2 regions of the Bradyrhizobium sp. URHC0002 genome follow, and region 2 is predicted to be linked to the other one. Evidence: riboswitches for the same ligand, from Rfam matches in the RefSeq annotation. Region 2 holds a riboswitch; the other holds the start of a gene.
The links. A riboswitch is a leader RNA that binds a small molecule or an ion and turns the genes downstream of it on or off. The one in region 2 is predicted to bind S-adenosylmethionine.
Positions count from the first base shown of each region.

Region 1: it holds a riboswitch for S-adenosylmethionine, as region 2 does, so the genes downstream of both, ACVWVY_RS09045 (O-succinylhomoserine sulfhydrylase) here and metX (homoserine O-acetyltransferase MetX) in region 2, are expected to answer to the same signal.

Region 1 covers NZ_JBSSCF010000001.1:1,906,562-1,915,721, forward strand. The annotation lists gene ACVWVY_RS09010 (Hsp33 family molecular chaperone) at 73-1,074, shown strand; gene ACVWVY_RS09015 (hypothetical protein) at 1,090-1,317, opposite strand; gene ACVWVY_RS09020 (hypothetical protein) at 1,510-1,827, opposite strand; gene apaG (Co2+/Mg2+ efflux protein ApaG) at 2,240-2,632, opposite strand; gene ACVWVY_RS09030 (OpgC domain-containing protein) at 2,867-4,108, shown strand; gene ACVWVY_RS09035 (SGNH/GDSL hydrolase family protein) at 4,105-4,887, shown strand; gene ACVWVY_RS09040 (SGNH/GDSL hydrolase family protein) at 4,970-5,932, shown strand; gene ACVWVY_RS09045 (O-succinylhomoserine sulfhydrylase) at 6,066-7,259, opposite strand; SAM riboswitch at 7,330-7,409, opposite strand; gene ACVWVY_RS09050 (2'-deoxycytidine 5'-triphosphate deaminase) at 7,519-8,625, shown strand; gene ACVWVY_RS09055 (AfsR/SARP family transcriptional regulator) at 8,746-9,160, shown strand, end outside.
Region 2 covers NZ_JBSSCF010000001.1:265,343-274,502, forward strand. The annotation lists gene ACVWVY_RS01230 (alpha/beta fold hydrolase) at 1-54, shown strand, start outside; gene metW (methionine biosynthesis protein MetW) at 147-815, opposite strand; gene metX (homoserine O-acetyltransferase MetX) at 817-2,019, opposite strand; SAM riboswitch at 2,103-2,182, opposite strand; gene ACVWVY_RS01245 (chorismate mutase) at 2,357-3,205, shown strand; gene hisC (histidinol-phosphate transaminase) at 3,249-4,346, shown strand; gene ACVWVY_RS01255 (prephenate/arogenate dehydrogenase family protein) at 4,343-5,281, shown strand; gene ACVWVY_RS01260 (hypothetical protein) at 5,451-6,197, shown strand; gene ACVWVY_RS01265 (hypothetical protein) at 6,425-6,649, opposite strand; gene ACVWVY_RS01270 (heme o synthase) at 6,874-7,785, opposite strand; gene ACVWVY_RS01275 (GYD domain-containing protein) at 7,867-8,160, opposite strand; gene ACVWVY_RS01280 (cytochrome C oxidase subunit IV family protein) at 8,193-8,591, opposite strand; gene ACVWVY_RS01285 (heme-copper oxidase subunit III family protein) at 8,601-9,160, opposite strand, start outside.

The sequences.
Region 1 (9,160 bases), 1.6 Mb from region 2:
ACGACTCGTGGAGGTGGTTTCGCTCTCTTCAACCCCCTTCAATTTTCCCTCTTAGCCCCCAGATAAAGCGCCATGGATTCACAATCAGACGCAAAAACCACGACCGAGGCGCCCGTTCGCGCGCCGTCGTCCGTTCCCGTCGATGACGCGGTGCTGCCGTTCGAGGTCGCAGAACTCGACCTGCGCGGCCGGCTGACCCGGCTCGGTCCCGCACTCGACGACATCCTGACCAAGCACGATTACCCCGCACCGGTCGGAAAACTGCTCGGCGAGGCGATCGTGCTGGCGACGCTGCTCGGCTCGGCGCTCAAATTCGACGGCCGCTTCATCCTGCAGACCCAGACCAACGGCCCGGTGTCGTTCCTGATCGTGGATTTCCAGTCGCCGGACCGCCTGCGCGCCTATGCGCGCTATGACGCGAAGCGGCTGAAGGACGGCCAGGATTCAGGCGCCCTGCTCGGCAAGGGTCATCTCGCGATGACCATCGATCAGGGGCAGGACATGAGCCGCTATCAGGGCCTGGTGGCGCTCGACGGCGGCGGCCTCGAAGAAGCCGCGCATGAATATTTCCTGCGCTCCGAACAGATCCCGACCCGCGTGCGGCTCGCGGTGGGCGAGGAATGGCGCGGGGGCGACGGACCGAAACATCGCTGGCGCGCCGGCGGCATGTTGTTGCAGTTCTTGCCGAAGGCGCCGGAGCGGGCGCGGCAGGCCGACCTGCATCCCGGCGATGCGCCGGATGGCGCGGTGACACATTCCGTTGCCGAAGATGACGCCTGGGTCGAGGGCCAGTCGCTGATCGGCACCGTCGAGGATGTCGAACTGATCGATCCGGATTTGTCGGGCGAGCGGTTGCTGTACCGGCTGTTCCACGAGCGCGGCGTGCGCGTGTTCACGCCGCTGCCGTTGCGCGCGCAATGCTCGTGCTCGCGCGACGCCGTCTCCGCGATGCTGAAAAGTTTTGCCGCGAAAGACCGCGCCGAGATGGTCAAGGACGACAAGGTGGTGGTGACCTGCGAATTTTGCTCGTCGGTCTACCAGTTCACGCCGCAAGAAGCGGGTGTGGAGGAATAGCGCGACGATATTGCTCTAGCTCAACAACGTGCGGACCTTGGTGGCGGCATCATAGATTTCGATCTGGAGCATCGGATAGGCCGACTTCAGTTTCCGGCCCGCGGCTTCGGCAGCCTCGGCACTGGCAAACTCCGACTTGAAGTGGCCGTCGACAACCGTCACGAAGCCCTCGGTAGGAGGCCGGTCGGCGCGCGGGGCTTTTTTCGGCTCCGGCTCTTCGAGGGAGAGAATGGGTTTTTTCATCATCGGTCCTTTTGGAGGGGCGCGGCGATAACACCGGGCCTGGTCGTCGGCTCAATTCGAAGCTGTCCGAACGAATGTTAGCACGATTTGGCGTGCCGGTTGACCAACCGCTCCGGGCGATGTGAGTTCGCATCCGAAAAAGCCGCGGATTTCTCCGCGGCTTTGCTCGTATTAAGACTGTCATCGGCTTTCTCAGTAGCGGTCGGTACCGATTCCGACGCTGACACCAGGCGCGCGGATGCCGATGCCGGGACCTTCATCGTAGCCGCGCCGCTCGATATAGCGCTCGCGGCGGGGAGCATATCCGTAGGAATCGCTGTGCTCGCGGATAATGACACGGCGCTCACCACGCTCGCGCCAGCACTGGCCGGCCTCGTTGCAAACCATGCGAACATTTTGAATGTTGCTCTCCGGAGCGGCCGATACATTCGGGGAAAGCGGTGCTGCGGAAGCGGCCGTCACGAGAAGGGTACTTGCGCCGGCGGCCAGATAGATCGCGAGTTTTTTCATGATGGCTCTTTCCAAAAGTAATTGTGTCAGGAAGCCAACAGGCTGGCACGACAATGGTTCCTGCAGCGGGCGGTTTATTGTCACCAAACGCACGTGACGAGGTCTCGATAGCGCCGTGCCACCTCTATCGTCGATCGTGCTTCTTGGTGGTGGGTACGCTTCCGCCTTCGCTCGTTGAGCTACGGCGCGACAAGTCGCTTTGCTCGTTCAGCCGTCATTGCGAGCGCAGCGAAGCAATCCACCTCTCCGCGTGCTGCGCCATGGATTGTTTCGCTGCGCTCGCAATGACGGGGAGAGAACGATGGCCCAAGAATCTGTAGCCTGGATGAGCGTAGCGATATCCGGGGCCGGTGTTGCGTGCGTTCCGGATGTCGTTTCGTTCATCCGGGCGACAGAGGACGATGCGTTGCCTCTAGTTCAACACCCGCCTGTTGTCCGGGCTGTCCAGCGAGAACGTCGGCACGTCGATCTCGAATCTCTCGCCGCTTTCGTTGACCATCTGGTAGCGTCCGGTCATGAAGCCCGAGGCGGTCTGCAGCGGCACGCCGGAGGTGTATTCAAAGCGCTCGCCCGGCGCGAGCACGGGCTGCTCGCCGACCACGCCCTCGCCGCGGACTTCCTGCTTGCGGCCGGTGGCGTCGGTGATGATCCAGTGCCGAGTGCGGAGTTGCACGGTCTCGGCGCCGGTATTGGTGATGACGATGGTGTAGGACCAGAAATACTGACCGCGATCGACCGACGAGCGCTCGGGGAGGAAGTTCGGCTCGACGGTGACTTCGATCTGGCGGGTGACGGCGCGGTACATGCGGGCAAGCTTCCGGAAACACTGTTCCTCATCATAGCCAAGAATGCCGGGGGAACAATCGCCGGTCCGCCGGGTTTGCCGGTTGTTTGATCGCGGTTTCAACATAGTTCCCTTCTAGAGCGCACCCGCGCGCGGTCTGGCCCCGTATCTGTTCGCGTATCTTGTGCGCAAGTTGCGGGCCGATATTATCTTTCCCGGACAGTGCACGCCTGAAAGCTAAACTAACGGTGCCAGATGTCGTCCATTGCCGATCCAGTTGCCGGAACTACCCTCAGCGATAGCAAGGCCGCGGCGCTGTCCGCGCCGGCGATTGCGCTGCCGGTGGCCGGCGAGCGCGAATTGCGGCTCGACCTGTTTCGCGGAATGGCGCTGTGGCTGATCTTCGTCGATCATCTGCCGACCAATTTCCTGACCTGGTTCACCATTCGCAATTACGGATTTTCCGACGCCACCGAAATCTTCATTTTCATCTCCGGCTACACCGCCGCCTTCGTCTACGGCCGCGCGATGCTGCAGGCCGGCTTCGTGGTGGCGACCGCGCGGATCCTGCGCCGGGTCTGGCAGATCTACGTTGCGCATGTGTTCCTGTTCACGATCTTCCTCGCCGAAATTTCCTACGTCGCGACCCGTTTCGAGAACCCGCTCTACAGCGAGGAAATGGGCATCATGGATTTTCTCAAGCAGCCTGACGTAACGATCGTGCAGGCGCTGCTGTTGCGCTTCCGTCCCGTCAATATGGACGTGCTGCCGCTCTATATCGTGCTGATGTTGTTTCTGCCGATCGTCCTGTGGCTGATGAAGTGGCGGCCTGACGTGTCGCTCGGGTTATCGGTGTTGCTGTATGCGCTGACCTGGCAGTTCGACTGGTACCTGACGGCCTATCCCGGCGGCTTCTGGATCTTCAACCCGTTCGCCTGGCAGTTGCTGTTCGTGTTCGGCGCCTGGTGCGCGCTCGGCGGCGCCGCACGGATGTCGCGGATCCTGTCGTCGCCGGTGACGATGTGGATCTGCATCGCCTATCTGACGTTTTCATTCTTCGTCACGTTGACCTGGCACATACCGCAGCTCAGCTTTCTGATGCCGAAGCGGCTCGAACAGTGGATGTACCCGATCACCAAGACCGATCTGGACGTGCTGCGGTTTGCCCATTTTCTGGCCCTGGCGGCGCTCACCGTGCGCTTCCTGCCCAGGGATTGGCCGGGGCTGAAATCGCCCTGGCTGCGACCATTGATCCTGTGCGGCCAGCATTCGCTTGAGATATTCTGTCTCGGCGTCTTCCTCGCCTTCGCAGGGCATTTCGTACTGGCCGAGGTTTCCGGCGGTGCCGTCACACACGCCCTGGTCAGCCTTGCCGGAATCCTCATCATGTGGGGCGTGGCCTGGGTGATTTCGTGGTACAAGCATTCGGCCGACAAAGATGCGTCCAAGACCAAGCGCACGGGCGGGAATGCCGATATGGCGGGAGGGAGCGTATGAGGCCCGGTTCTGGAGCCGTACTGGCCCTGTCCCTGCTCGCCGGTCTTGCGGCTACCGGTTTGGCGCGCGCCGAGGATGCCCCCCCGGCCTCATCCCAAGCCTCACCCCAGGCCTGTGAAGTGCCGACCTATCTCCTGAGCACCGAAAGCCTGTTGCCGAAGGTCACCGACGCTATCAAGAACGGCCGGCCGCTGACCATCCTTGTGGTGGGCAGCCGTTCCTCGACCATCGCCGCTTCGGCCGACAGCGCTTATCCCGCTAAATTGCAAGCCGCGCTGAAGGAGAAGCTGCCCTCGATTCCGGTCAATCTATCCGTAGAACTACAGCCCGGGAAAACCGCGGAGGAAACTGACCCCACCCTCGTTAAGCTGGTGGAAGCAAAAAGGCCTACTTTGGTCATCTGGCAGACCGGAACCGTCGATGCTATGCGGTCCGTCGATCCCGACGATTTTCGCGGCGCCGTCGGCGAGGGGATTGTTGCACTGCAAAACGCGGGTGCCGATGTGGTTCTGATCAATCCGCAATACAGCCCGCGCACGGAGACGATGATTTCTGCGCCGCCGTACCTAGATAATATGCGCGTGGTCGCGCAGCAGCATAATGTTCCGCTGTTCGACCGCTTTGGTATCATGCGTCATTGGAACGACGCCGGAGACTTCGACCTGTTCAGTACCGTTCATGGCCCCGACATGGCCAAACGGGTTCATGCTTGCCTCGGCCGCGCACTGTCGAAATTTGTGCTCGATGCGGCCCGCCTGGACCAAGCGCAGCAGAATTAGGGAACTAGCCTTAATGAGCCGTCACTACCCTTTTTGTTTGTCGACATTACCGACCGTCTGCGCCGTGAGCCTGGCGCTATTGATGCCCGCTTCGGTGTCGCCGCTGCTTGCCCAGACCGGTCCGCAACAGACCGCGCAGCAGGCGGCGCTGTCCGACCGCGCCAAAACTGAAACCAAGACCGAACAGAAGCCCTCGGCTGAAAGCGCGCCGCCGCAAGCCGCGACGACGGCTGCAGCCAATCCAACGGCTCAGAAGGGCATCACCGGCAAGGCGATCGATAAGGTGAAAGAGGTCGCCAAGTCCGCCGGCGACATCTTCAGCCGCGTACCCTGCCTGCCGCCGAAGGGCGCCTCCAAATCGATGGGGTCGCTGCCGCGCGTCGCCAGCGAACTCGTCGCCGGTCAGCCGGTGATGATCGTCGCGTTCGGATCGTCATCGACCGCCGGCTACGGCGCGACCTCGCCGGATTTCAACTATCCCAACCGGCTCGCCGCGCAATTGCGCCGGCAATATCCGACGGCCGACATCTCCGTCGTCAACGCCGGCAAGGGCGGCGAGGATGCGCCGGAAATGATGAAGCGGCTGCAGACGGCCGTCATCGACTTGCAGCCGGACCTGGTGATCTGGCAGGTCGGCACCAACGCCGTGCTGCGCAACCTCGATCCGGGCGAGACGGCAAAGCTCGTCGAGGAAGGTATCGCGCGCATTCAGGCGGTTGGCGCCGACGTCGTGCTGATCGATCCGCAATATTCGCCGAAGGTCAACGAGCACGCCGAAAGCGCCGGCAGGATGATGAAGCTGTTGAACAGGACCGCCGAGCTTCGCAAGGTCGGCCTCTTCCCGCGCTTTGCGGTCATGAAAGACTGGCACGAGCGGCAGGCGATCCCGATCGAGAATTTCGTGATTGCCGACGGCCTTCACATGAGCGACTGGGGCTACGCCTGCTTCGCGCAACTGCTCGGCGACGACATCATCAAGTCGGTCGGCCAGATCAAGCTCGGTGTCAACGTGCCCGCGGACGTGCGGGCGTATCGGCCGATGTAGCCTGTCGTCCCTGCGAACGCAGAGGTGAGTAGGGTGGGCAAAGGCGCGCTAGCGCCGTGCCCACCATTCTATCCGAATGCACGTTGCGAGATGGTGGGCACGCTTCGCTTTGCCCACCCTACACATCCGCCCCTCACGCCTTCTCCAGCGCCGCCTCGAAATCCTCGATCAGGTCATCGGCATGCTCGAGCCCGGCCGAGAAGCGGATGAAGCCCTCGCTGATGCCGAGTTCGGCGCGCGCCTCCGGCGTCAGCCGTTGATGTGTCGTCGTGGCGGGATGGGTGACGAGGCTCTTTGCGTCGCCGAGATTGTTGGAGATGCGCGAGATCTGCAGCGCGTTGAGGCAGCGGAACGCGGCCTGCTTGCCGCCCTTGACCTCAAAGCCGATCAGGGTGGAGCCGGCGCGCATCTGCTTCTTCACCAATGCTGCCTGCGGGTGATCCGATCGCCCGGGATAGATCAGCCGTGAGATCTTCGGATGTTCGGCGAGCGCATTTGCCACCTTGGCCGCCGTCTCGGTCTGCGCGCGCACGCGTACCGCCAGCGTCTCCAGCCCCTTCAGCAGTACCCAGGCGTTGAACGGCGAGAGCGACGGGCCGGTATGGCGCATGAAGTTATGGAGGTGCTCGGCGATGAACGCTTCCGAGGACAGGATGATGCCGCCGAGGCAGCGGCCCTGGCCGTCGATGTGCTTGGTGGCGGAGTAGACCACGACGTCGGCGCCGAGCGAAAGCGGGCTCTGCCAGATCGGCGTGGCGAAGACGTTGTCGACGATCAACCGTGCGCCGCCACCGTGCGCGATCTCGGCAATCGCCGGGATGTCGAGCACGTCGAGCGTCGGATTGGTCGGGCTCTCCAGGAAGAAGGACTTGGTGTTCGGCCGCAATGCGCGCTGCCACTGGTCGAGATCAAGACCGTCGACCAGCGTCGTCTCGATGCCGTAGCGCGGCAAGAGATCCTGCACCACGTAAAGGCACGAGCCGAACAGGGCTTTCGAAGCGACCACGTGGTCGCCGGCCCGGAGCGGTGCGAGGATCGCGGTCGCTACCGCGGCCATGCCGGTCGCGGTCGAGCGCGCGGCTTCCGCGCCCTCGAGTTCGATCATGCGACGCTCGAACATATCAATCGTCGGATTGGAATAGCGCGAATAGATAAAGCCGGGCTCGTGGCCCTTGAATCGGGCCTCGCACTGCTCCGCGCTATCGTAGACGTAGCCCTGGGTGAGGAACAGCGCCTCCGACGTCTCGCCGAATTGCGAGCGCAGCGTGCCGCCATGGACAAGGCGGGTTTCGGGACGGTAGCGCTTGGTAGAACCAGTCTCAGACATGTGACCTCCGTCGTGACCATTGGAAAATGGTCACAAAAAACCGGCCTGGAAAAATTTCCACAGGCCGGGATCACACGTGTCCCCGGCCTGTTTAGCTACTTATTTAACGTGGCTGCAAGCCGGCCGGCTCAAATCACCACGGGATAAGTCATGCTGATATTACCTCGCGCCCTTCCCGTCAAGGCGGCCATCGGATAACCCCTAAAAGCCCATATTTAAGAGGTTTGGATGCTATTTGGGCCGTATTGAGGATCGCGCCGTGCCGTTCAAGCTTCCGCCCGACGCCAACGGAATTCTGCCCGACCGCATGATCGCGGCGATGACGGATGCGGGCCTGATCCTGCCGGAATATCCCTTTGTCGAAAGTCAGATCCAGCCGGCGAGCCTCGATTTGCGGCTGGGCAACATCGCCTACCGGGTCCGCGCGAGTTTCCTGCCCGGTCCCGGCGCCACCGTCGCCGAGCGCATCGACGAGTTGAAGCTGCACGAAATAGATCTTTCCGACGGTGCGGTATTGGAGACGAATTGCGTCTACATCGTCCCGTTGCTGGAAAGCCTTGCGCTGCCGCCACAGATCGTGGCGGCCGCCAATCCGAAGAGCTCCACCGGGCGGCTCGACGTGTTCACGCGCGTGATCGCCGACGGCACCCGCCGCTTCGACATGATCGGCGCCGGCTATCACGGCCCGCTCTATGCCGAGATCAGCCCGAAGACGTTTCCGGTGCTGCTGCGCGAGGGCTCGCGGCTCTCTCAGGTGCGCTTCCGCACCGGTGACGCCATCCTCAACGCCGACGAACTCGACGCACTGCACGGCGCCGAGCGGCTGGTCGATATCGACGACGCGGATTTGGCCAATGGCGTCGCGTTGTCCGTCGATCTTTCCGGCGAAAACACGTCAGGCTTCGTCGGCTACCGCGCCAAGCGTCACACCGGCGTCGTCGATATCGACCGCCGCAGCGGCTATGCCGTCGATGAATTCTGGGAGCCTATTCCGGCGCGTCCCGACGGCAGCCTCATTCTCGATCCCGGCGAGTTCTACATCCTGGCCTCGAAGGAAGCCGTGCAGGTGCCGCCGGATTACGCCGCCGAGATGGTGCCATTCGATCCGCTGGTCGGCGAATTCCGCGTGCATTACGCCGGATTCTTCGATCCCGGCTTCGGCTATGCCGGCGCGGGCGGAAAGGGCTCGCGCGCCGTCCTCGAAGTGCGCTCGCGCGAAGTTCCGTTCATCCTCGAGCACGGCCAGATCGTCGGCCGTCTGGTCTACGAGAAAATGCTGTCGCGGCCCCACGCCTTGTACGGCCAGCGGATCGGCTCGAACTACCAGGCGCAGGGGTTGAAGCTCTCCAAGCATTTCCGGGTGTAGCCCCGCTACCGGGCGGCCGGCCCGACCGTCTTGCGGCGCATGAGCGCTGCCTCTCCTGACAATCGCGGTTCCCTTTCCTGGCCACAGCGATCATTCTGAGCCCGCTACGGGAGCGATGGCATGGACTCCGGCGATAGCCCGCCTGTTACGAATCTCGCGTTCTTCGCGAAGCGTCAGCGGACGCTGCTTGCCGAATTCATCGATGCCGCGATCGATCATCTCTCTCCGGCGCGAATCCTGGTCGTTGCCGCGGCCGGCAAGCCACCGGCCAGCGGCAGCAACGTGACGACCCTGTGCCGGACCTATTCGGATCTGGCGTTTCTCGATGTGCCGATTTCATTCGCGCAGGTCGAACGCCAGATCGAACGCTGGCTCGAACTCGAAGGGTCGGCGACGGAAACGATCCTGGCGATCGACATGGGATGGGGCCTGGAAACGAACTCGGCGGCGGCGAATTTCGAGCACTGGACGCTGGTGGCGCACAGGCTTTCGTCCAGGCCCGGCATCCGCGTGGTGTCGCTCTACAATCGGAGCC
Region 2 (9,160 bases):
GCCGGGCGGTGGCCGGTGCGGGATGCGCGGTCGCTGGTGAAGGCGGCGGTCTAACCGTCATTGCGAGGAGCGAAGCGACGAAGCAATCCATCTATCCCCACGTGGCGCTATGGATTGCTTCGCTTCGCTCGCAATGACGGCGGCGGCTACTTCCCCGCCCCGCCCCTGCTTAGCAAAAACACGCCCTGCTCGCCGAACATGTTCCAGACCCACCAGGGCAGGGTCAGCGGCACCGGGCGGCCATAGAGATCGAGCGCCACCGCGCGCTCCATCTTGACATTGATCTCGTCGCAGAGCTGCACGAAATCCTTGATGGTGCAGAAGTGGATGTTCGGCGTGTCGTACCAGGTCGCGGGGAGATTTTCGGTGCGCGGCATGTGCCCGCCGACCAGCAATTGCAGCCGCATCTTCCAGAAGCCGAAATTCGGGAATGAAACGACCGCGCGCCGGCCGATGCGCAGCAGGTTTTCCAGCACCGCTTTCGGCTTCCGCGTGGCCTGCAGCGTTTGCGACAAGATCACGTAATCGAACGCGTCATCGGGATAATTGACGAGGTCGGTGTCGGCGTCGCCCTGCACCACCGCGAGCCCCTTGGCGACGCAGCGGTTGACGCCCTCGCGCGACAGTTCGATGCCGCGGCCGTCGATGCCACGGCTCTCCAGAAGCTGCAGCAGTTCTCCGTCGCCGCAACCGACGTCGAGCACTTTTGAACCAGCCGGAATCATTTCCGCGACCAGCAGATGATCGGTGCGGTACTTGCCCGTGCGATCGGGCGTGACGCCGCCAAGTGGCAAAGCGTGTTCCTGAAGCGCCATGTCAGCCACCTGCACTCTCGAGACCACGCGCCTTGCCGGCGGATTCCAGGAAGGCGCGGGCGATGTCGAAGAACTCGGGAACGTCGAGCAGGAAGGCGTCGTGGCCGCGATCGGTCTCGATCTCGGCGAACGACACCCGCGCACTGGACGCGTTCAGTGCATGCACCAGCGCCCGCGATTCAGAGGTCGGGAACAGCCAGTCCGAGGTGAACGACACCACGCAGAAGCGGGTCTTGATGCCGCGAAACGCCTGCGCCAGCACGCCCTCGTGGTCGGCGGCGATATCGAAATAGTCCATCGCGCGCGTCAGATAGAGATAGCTGTTGGCGTCGAAGCGCTCGACAAAGGACGAGCCTTGGTAACGCAGATAGCTTTCGACCTGGAAATCCGCGTCGAACGAGAAGGTCGGCAGTTCGCGGTCCTGCATCCGCCGCCCGAACTTGCGATGCAAGGCGGCATCGGAGAGATAGGTGATGTGCCCGGCCATCCGCGCCACGGCCAGCCCGCGGTGCGGATGGGTGCTGCGTTCGAAATAACGCCCATGATGCCAATCCGGATCAGCCATCACGGCCTGCCGGCCGAGTTCGTGAAACGCAATGTTCTGCGCCGAATGCCGTGTCGCGCAGGCGACCGGCAGCGCCGAGAACACGCGCTCCGGATAGGCGGCGGTCCATTGCAGCACCTGCATGCCGCCCATCGATCCGCCGATCACGCAGAACAATGTCTCGATCCCAAGCCGGTCGAGCAGCATGGTCTGCGCGCGGACCATGTCGGGGATCGTCACGACCGGAAAATCCAGTCCCCATACCTTGCCGGTAGCCGGATTGGTCGAGGCCGGGCCGGTCGATCCCATGCAGCCGCCGATCACGTTCGAGCAGATGACGAAATACTTTTCGGTATCGAGCGGACGGCCGGGGCCGACCATGATTTCCCACCAGCCGGCCTTGCCGGTCAGCGGATGCGCATTGGCGACGTGCTGGTCGAGCGTCAACGCGTGGCAGATCAGGATCGCGTTGGAACGATCCGCGTTGAGTTGGCCATAGGCCTGATAGGCGATCTGAAACGGCGCCAGATCGACGCCGCAATCGAGCCTCAAGGGCTGGTCCATGCCGAATTCCATTACCTGCGAAGCAGGATGATCGGCCTCTTGCGCGCGATCCTCGCTGTGGATCGCCGGACTGGGTATCGATGGTACGTCGGTCATATCGGCACCGACCTCCTCGCGGAGGCTCTACAGACAGAGTCAGGCCATAAAAAACCCGGCCTGAACGAAAGGTTCGGCCGGGATCAACTCTGTCCCCGGCCTGTTTAGCGAGTTGTTTAACGTGGCTGCAAGCCGGCCGGCTCAAATGACCACGGAATGGGACAAAGCTAGTCCTGCCCAGGCATTTCGTCAAGGCGGGCGGGCCGGACACCATGGTTAACCGGGTCGTGCAGGGCTCCCCCGCGACGTTTCTCTTTGCTTTCAGCGCCCGTCTTTCCTAATCAATGCGACTGTCTGCCGGCCGCATCGGGCTGTTCCGGCACCAAGGTTTTTCAGGATGTCCAAGGCACCCCCCGCCCCGCCTTCACTGCAGGAACTGCGCAAGGAGATCGATGCGATCGACGAGCAGGTTCACCGCCTCCTGATGGCGCGTGGCGACATCATCGACCGGCTGATCCGGGTGAAGCAGACCCAGGAAGTCGGCTCGGCGTTCCGCCCTGCGCGCGAGGCCAGCATGATGCGCGAGCTGGTGCGGCGCCATCGCGGCATCCTGCCGCTTGACACGATCGAGAGCATCTGGCGCGTCATCATCTCGACTTTCACATACGTCCAGGCGCCGTTCTCTGTTCATGCCGACGTTTCGGTCGGCGAATCCGCGATGCGGGATTCGGCGCGGTTTCACTTCGGCTTCGTCGTGCCGTATGTGGGCCATTTCAGCGCGCAGGCTGCCGTCGAGGCGGTGGCGAAATCGAAGGGCGATCTGGCGCTGGTCTCGGCGGTCTCCAGCCGCACGCCGTGGTGGCTCGCGCTGGAAGCGGACGGCGCGCCAAAGATCATCGCGCGGGTGCCGTTCCTCGAACGCGCCGATCATCCGGCGGCACTGCCCGTGTTCTTGATCTCGCGCGTGGCCGACGACGCCCTAGTGACGGAAGTGCAGACCTGGAGCGTGCGGGTGTCGGGCTGGAACGCCAACATCGCCCGCGCCGTGGCCCCGCTGGCCGAAATCGTCGCCGTCCCCGATACCGCCTTCGACGGCGCGGCGCTGCTGGTGTCGGATGCCGGCACCGGCTTCGAGAAGATCAAAAAAGCCCTGATCAACGCCGGCGCCTCGGTGCGCTCGTCGGCCCTCGTCGGCGGCCACGCAACACGCTATACGGTCCCCCCGAACGGGGCAGCCAAGTCCTAAGCCGTCAAGTCTTAAAGCCGCCCTGAATATCCGGAGCCAGAAGATGTCCCGCCCCGTGCCGAATCCCGGCATTCTCGATATTGCGCCCTACACGCCCGGCAAGAGCCCGGTGCCGGAGCCGGGGCGCAAGGTGTTCAAACTGTCCGCCAACGAGACGCCGTTCGGGCCGTCGCCGAAGGCCAAGGAAGTCTACGCGCAGGCGGTGGCGCATCTGGAGGACTATCCGGAAGGCACCTCGCGGGTGCTGCGCGAGGCGATCGGCCGCGCCTACGGGCTCGATCCCAACCGCATCATCTGCGGCGCCGGATCGGACGAAATCCTCAACCTGCTGGCGCACACTTATCTGAGCCAGGGCGATGAAGCGATCTCCACTAGCCACGGCTTTCTGGTGTACCCGATCGCCACCATGGCGAACGGCGCCAGGAACGTCGTCGCGCCCGAGACCAACTGCACCGCCGACGTCGACGCCATTCTCGCGCGTGTGACGCCGAAGACCAAGCTCGTCTGGCTGGCCAACCCGAACAATCCGACCGGGACCTATGTGCCGTTCGACGAGGTCAAGCGGCTGCGCGCAGGTCTGCCGCCGCATGTGCTGCTGGTGCTCGACGCCGCCTATTCCGACTACGTGTCGCGCAACGATTACGAGCTCGGGCTGGAGCTGGTGGCGACCACCGAAAACACCGTGATGACGCATACCTTCTCCAAGATTCACGGGTTGGCGGCTTTGCGGATCGGCTGGATGTTCGGCCCGGCGCATATCATCGACGCCGTCAACCGGATCCGCGGGCCGTTCAACGTCTCGACGCCGGCGATGCTGGCGGCGGTGGCCGCGATCGAGGACACCGCGCATGTCCAGATGTCGAAGGCGTTCACCGAGCAGTGGCGCAACTGGCTGACGGAGGAGGTGACAAAACTCGGGCTCAAGGTGACGCCGAGCGTGGCCAATTTCGTGCTGATCCACTTCTCGGAAACGAAGGGCAAGACCTCGGCAGAGGCGGATGCGTTCCTCACCAGGCGCGGCCTGGTGCTGCGCGCGCTCAACAATTACGGCCTGCCCCATTCACTACGCATGACCATCGGCACCGAGGAGGCCAACCGCCTCGTCGTCGACGGCCTGCGCGACTTCATGGCGGCCAAATGAACACAACGCCAATCTTCCGACGCGTCGCGCTGATCGGCTTCGGCCTGATCGGCGGCTCGATCGCGCGCGCCGCGCGGGCGCAAGGGCTCGCCAGCGAAATCGTCACGACCGCCCGCTCGGAGAAGACCCGCGCGCGGGTGCTAGAGCTCGGCATCGTCGACCACGTGCTGGAGACCAACGCGGAAGCCGTCAAGGACGCCGACCTGGTGATCCTCTGCATCCCGGTCGGCGCCTGCGGCCCGGTCGCTCAGGAGATCGCCCCGTTCCTCAAACCCGGCGCGATCGTGTCTGACGTCGGCTCGGTCAAGGGCGCCATCGTCCGCGAGATGGAGCCGCACCTGCCGGGCAACGTTCATTTCGTCCCCGCCCATCCGGTCGCCGGCACCGAACATTCCGGTCCCGACTCCGGATTCGCCGAACTCTTCATCAACCGCTGGTGCATCCTCACGCCGCCCGATGGCGCGGATCCGATGGCGGTCGAAACCCTGCGAGCGTTCTGGGCCGGGATGGGCGCCAAGGTCGAGATCATGACGCCCGACCATCACGATCTGGTGCTGGCGATCACGAGCCATCTGCCGCATCTGATCGCCTACACCATCGTCGGCACCGCCGACGAGCTGGCGCAGGTGACGTCGTCGGAAGTGATAAAGTTCTCCGCCGGCGGCTTTCGCGATTTCACCCGCATCGCGGCGTCTGATCCCACGATGTGGCGCGACGTGTTCCTCAACAACAAGGAAGCCGTGCTGGAAATGCTCGGCACCTTCAACGAGGATCTCTCAAAGCTTACCCGAGCGATCCGCCGCAACGACGGCGAAGCGCTGTTCGAGCACTTCACCCGCACCCGCGCCATCCGCCGCGGCATCGTCGAGATCGGCCAGGATTCGGCCGCGCCAGATTTCGGAAGGCCACATCCGCCGCTGAAGAAGGCAGAGTAAGCCCTCGCTCTCTCAGCCGTCATTGCGAGCGCAGCGAAGCAATCCATCTTTCCCCGTGCAGAGGCGTGGATTGCTTCGCTGCGCTCGCAATGACGTGGAGAGTTTCGAATTTCAGAACGGCGTGTAGGATGGGCGGGTTGATACCGAACGACAGGGGTGGGCAGGCATCATGGCTCTGGAAATCTTTACACTGCGGGAACGCCCCGATCTTCGGCCATCGATCTTCTCTGACCTGGAATCGGTCTGGCCGGAATTCATGCGGCACGATGCGGCGGCGCAGCTCTACTTTGCACCATCGATGTTCGATCGCTACCTCGACTATGCCTTCGCCGGTGTCGCCGGGGGCAAGGTCGTCGCCCGGGCATTCAGCGCACCGTTCGCTTTCAACATCGAAGGCCGCGCCGAACTCCCCGATGGCGGCTGGGACGAGGTTATCCGTTGGGCACACGATGATCAGATGACAGGGCGCGCTCCGAATGCGCTGAGTGCACTGGAAATCAGTTTGCTTCCCGAAGCGCGAGGTGGCGGCAATTCGCTGGCGTTTCTGGCCGCTATGAAAGCCAGCGCGAAAGCCCATGGGCTTGCGGAAATGTTCGCTCCGGTGCGGCCGAACCAGAAGCATCTTCATCCGTTCGTGCCGATGCGCGATTACGTTGACACGGTGGGTGCCGACGGCTTCCCGACCGACCCCTGGCTGCGTACCCACCTTCGCGCCGGGGCAAGAATCGTGAAGATTGCGCCTTATTCCATGACGATTGTTGGCAGTATCGCCGACTGGTCACATTGGACCGGAATGTCGTTCGATCGATCGGGCGAGGTCGCGATTACGGGCGCGCTCGCGCCGGTCGTGATTTCACTTGAGCAGGATTACGCTGTTTACGTCGAACCCAATGTATGGGTTCGGCATGCATTGTGACGATCATCCATCGTCGTTGTTTCGAGCAGTGCAGGAGCGCGGGTCCCACCCGTCATTGCGAGCGAAGCGAAGCAATCCATTTCGCCAAGTGAAGAAAGCTGGGTTGCTTCGTTGCTTACGCTCCTTTGCGCAAACGCTTCGCGCTTGTCGCATGTAATGACGTGGTGAGATTGCCGATTCTCAGTTCATTGACATGCCGTCATAGTTCGCGTCGACATCGCAGGAAGCTATTTCCGCGATTTCATGAGCCGCGCGATCGGATGTCGCATCACGAGCCGCGGCGCCATCGCCTGAGCGTCAATCGGCGATCGCGCCGATCCGATGCCGAGATCGCCATTGGGATGGTAGAACGCATACATTCCGGGCTCGTCTATCATGTGCTGCGCCGACGCGGGCGACCCGACCAGTGCGGAAAACGCCACGACGGCGCCAAAAAACGGGATTCTGATCATCTTGCTTCTCCTCAATACCGACCCTTCACGGGTCGTCAGAGAGCAAGAGCGGCGTAGCTGCGACTACATTCCCGGCAAAGCTGGATCGGCCGATCACGCTTCGGCGATCCGGATTTGAACGCACGGCCAATTGATCGTGTGGGCGCACAATCTGGACATGGCCGCCGCCGACAGGATTTCCCTGAAGCGCTCCCCGGAAACGAAGCGTTGGACATCGCTCTAGACTAGAGAGGCTGAACGTAGGGTACAGCATCCATCAGAAGCGCGCCAAAAAGAAGGACCAGATAGAGCATGGAAAACACGAACAGGCGACGCGCTGGCTGCCTTTCCTTGTCATTGCTCCGACGTACTTGCCATGAGAGAAAAATCATGATCGCGCCAAGCATCGCCGCAGCCACGCCATAGATCGCGCCCGCGAACCCCAATACCCAGGGCAGCAGCGAGATAAGAGCCAGAACAACGCTATAGAGAAGAATCTGGCGCTTTGTTTCGGCCCGGCCGGCTACGACCGGCAACATCGGCACTCCTGCGCGGGCATATTCTCCGGCGAGATTGAGCGACAGCGCCCAGAAATGGGGTGGCGTCCAAAGAAAGATGATCAGGAACAGGATGAGCGGCTCGAGCCCGACATCTCCGGCGGCCGCGACCCAGCCGATGACAGGAGGGAGTGCGCCAGCGGCACCGCCAATGACGATATTTTGCGGTGTTCGGCGCTTGAGCCACATCGTGTAGACGACGACATAGAAGAAAATTGTGAAAGCAAGCAGCGCAGCCGCGGCGATGTTCAGGAAAGTGCCGAGGCTTAGAACGGCGCACGTGCCAAGCACCAGTCCGAAAACCAATGCTTCCGAGCGCAATACACGGCCGCTGGGAATTGGACGCATGGCGGTGCGCGCCATCAACGCATCGATGTCGGCGTCGTACCACATATTGAGCGCACCTGCCGCGCCGGCTCCGGCAGTGATGCAAAGAAGAGCAACGACACCGGCGAAGGGATCGATGCCGCCTGGTGCGACCATAAGACCGACAGTTGCGGTAAAGACGACCAGCGACATCACGCGCGGTTTCGTCAGCGCGACATAGTCCCCGATGTTGGCATAGCTCCCGCGAATAAGAGTTGAACGATTGATTTGCATGAGATCAACGCCTCCTCTTGCCGGCGACATGGCCGGATCTTTGCGAGCTTGCTTCCGGGGACAATCCCCACCTTGTGCCGGCTAGCCCAGCGAGTTGATGACTTCCCGATAGGCGGCTTCAGGAAACGCCTTCAGCGTGCGTGTCCGGATGTTTCCCAGCATGCCCAGCTGCAGGTTGAAACGCGCCGCCACAGTATCGTCAGGAGCTTCGTAGATCGCGACCATGTCATAGTCGCCCATGGTGAGGAAAAAGAGTTTGAACTCGCCGCCCATCTCCTTGAGCGCTTTCTTTGCCGTATCCAGACGACGCGGCGAGTCCTTTACCTTCTGGATGCCCTGGTCGGTCCAGTTTGCAAGCATGACGTATGTGGTCATGACCTCCTCCTTCTGATGCGAGGCGGCAGTATCTAGGTCGGCGACGCGAAGAACAGGACCCGGATGAGGTGCGTGTACTCGGATTCGAACACCATGATGGCCACGAACACCATCACCAGCACCGGAGGCAGCAGGATGGCATAGGCGAGCGCCAGCCGCTCCCAGGCCATGTGCATGAAGACGGCGACGATCAGGCCGGCTTTCAAGATCATGAACAGAAGGATCAGCGACCATCTGAGATAGCCATGGAGGCCGAAGTAGTCGACGAGATAGGAGCAGGTGCTGAGGACGAACAGCCATCCCCAGACCACGAGATAGAGCTTGATCGGGTGCTGCTGCCCCTTTACGTGCGTGGCACCAACTGCGACTGCGTCATGCGCATGAGTGCGTAGCGAAGGTTGTTGTCCGTCTATTACTGCTGTGCTTGTCATGCGACGACCTCACCAGAGATAAAAGAAGGCAAAGATGAACACCCACACGAGATCGACGAAGTGCCAGTACAGGCCCATGATTTCGACGACCTCGTAATTCCCCTTCCGGCTCGTGAAAAAGCCGCGCCTTTCGACGTCGAAGTCGCCCCGCCAGACCTTTCGCGCGATCGCGATCAGGAAGATCACGCCGATCGTCACGTGGGTGCCGTGGAAGCCCGTGATCATGAAGAAGCTGGAGCCGAACTGCGCCGCGCCCCATGGGTTTTCCCAGGGCCGCACGCCCTCCATGATCAGCTTGGTCCATTCGAAGGCCTGCATCCCGACGAACGTTGCGCCAAGCGCCGCTGTGACCAGCATCAATACCGCGGTCTTGGTGCGATCACGGCGGTAACCGAAATTGACGGCCATCGCCATGGTCCCGCTGCTGCTGATCAGCACGAAGGTCATGATGGCGATCAGGATGAGGGGGATATGATGTCCGCCAATCGTGAGGGCGAATACCTCACTCGGATTCGGCCACGGCACCGTCGTGGACATTCGCGCGGTCATGTAGGACAGCAGGAAACAAC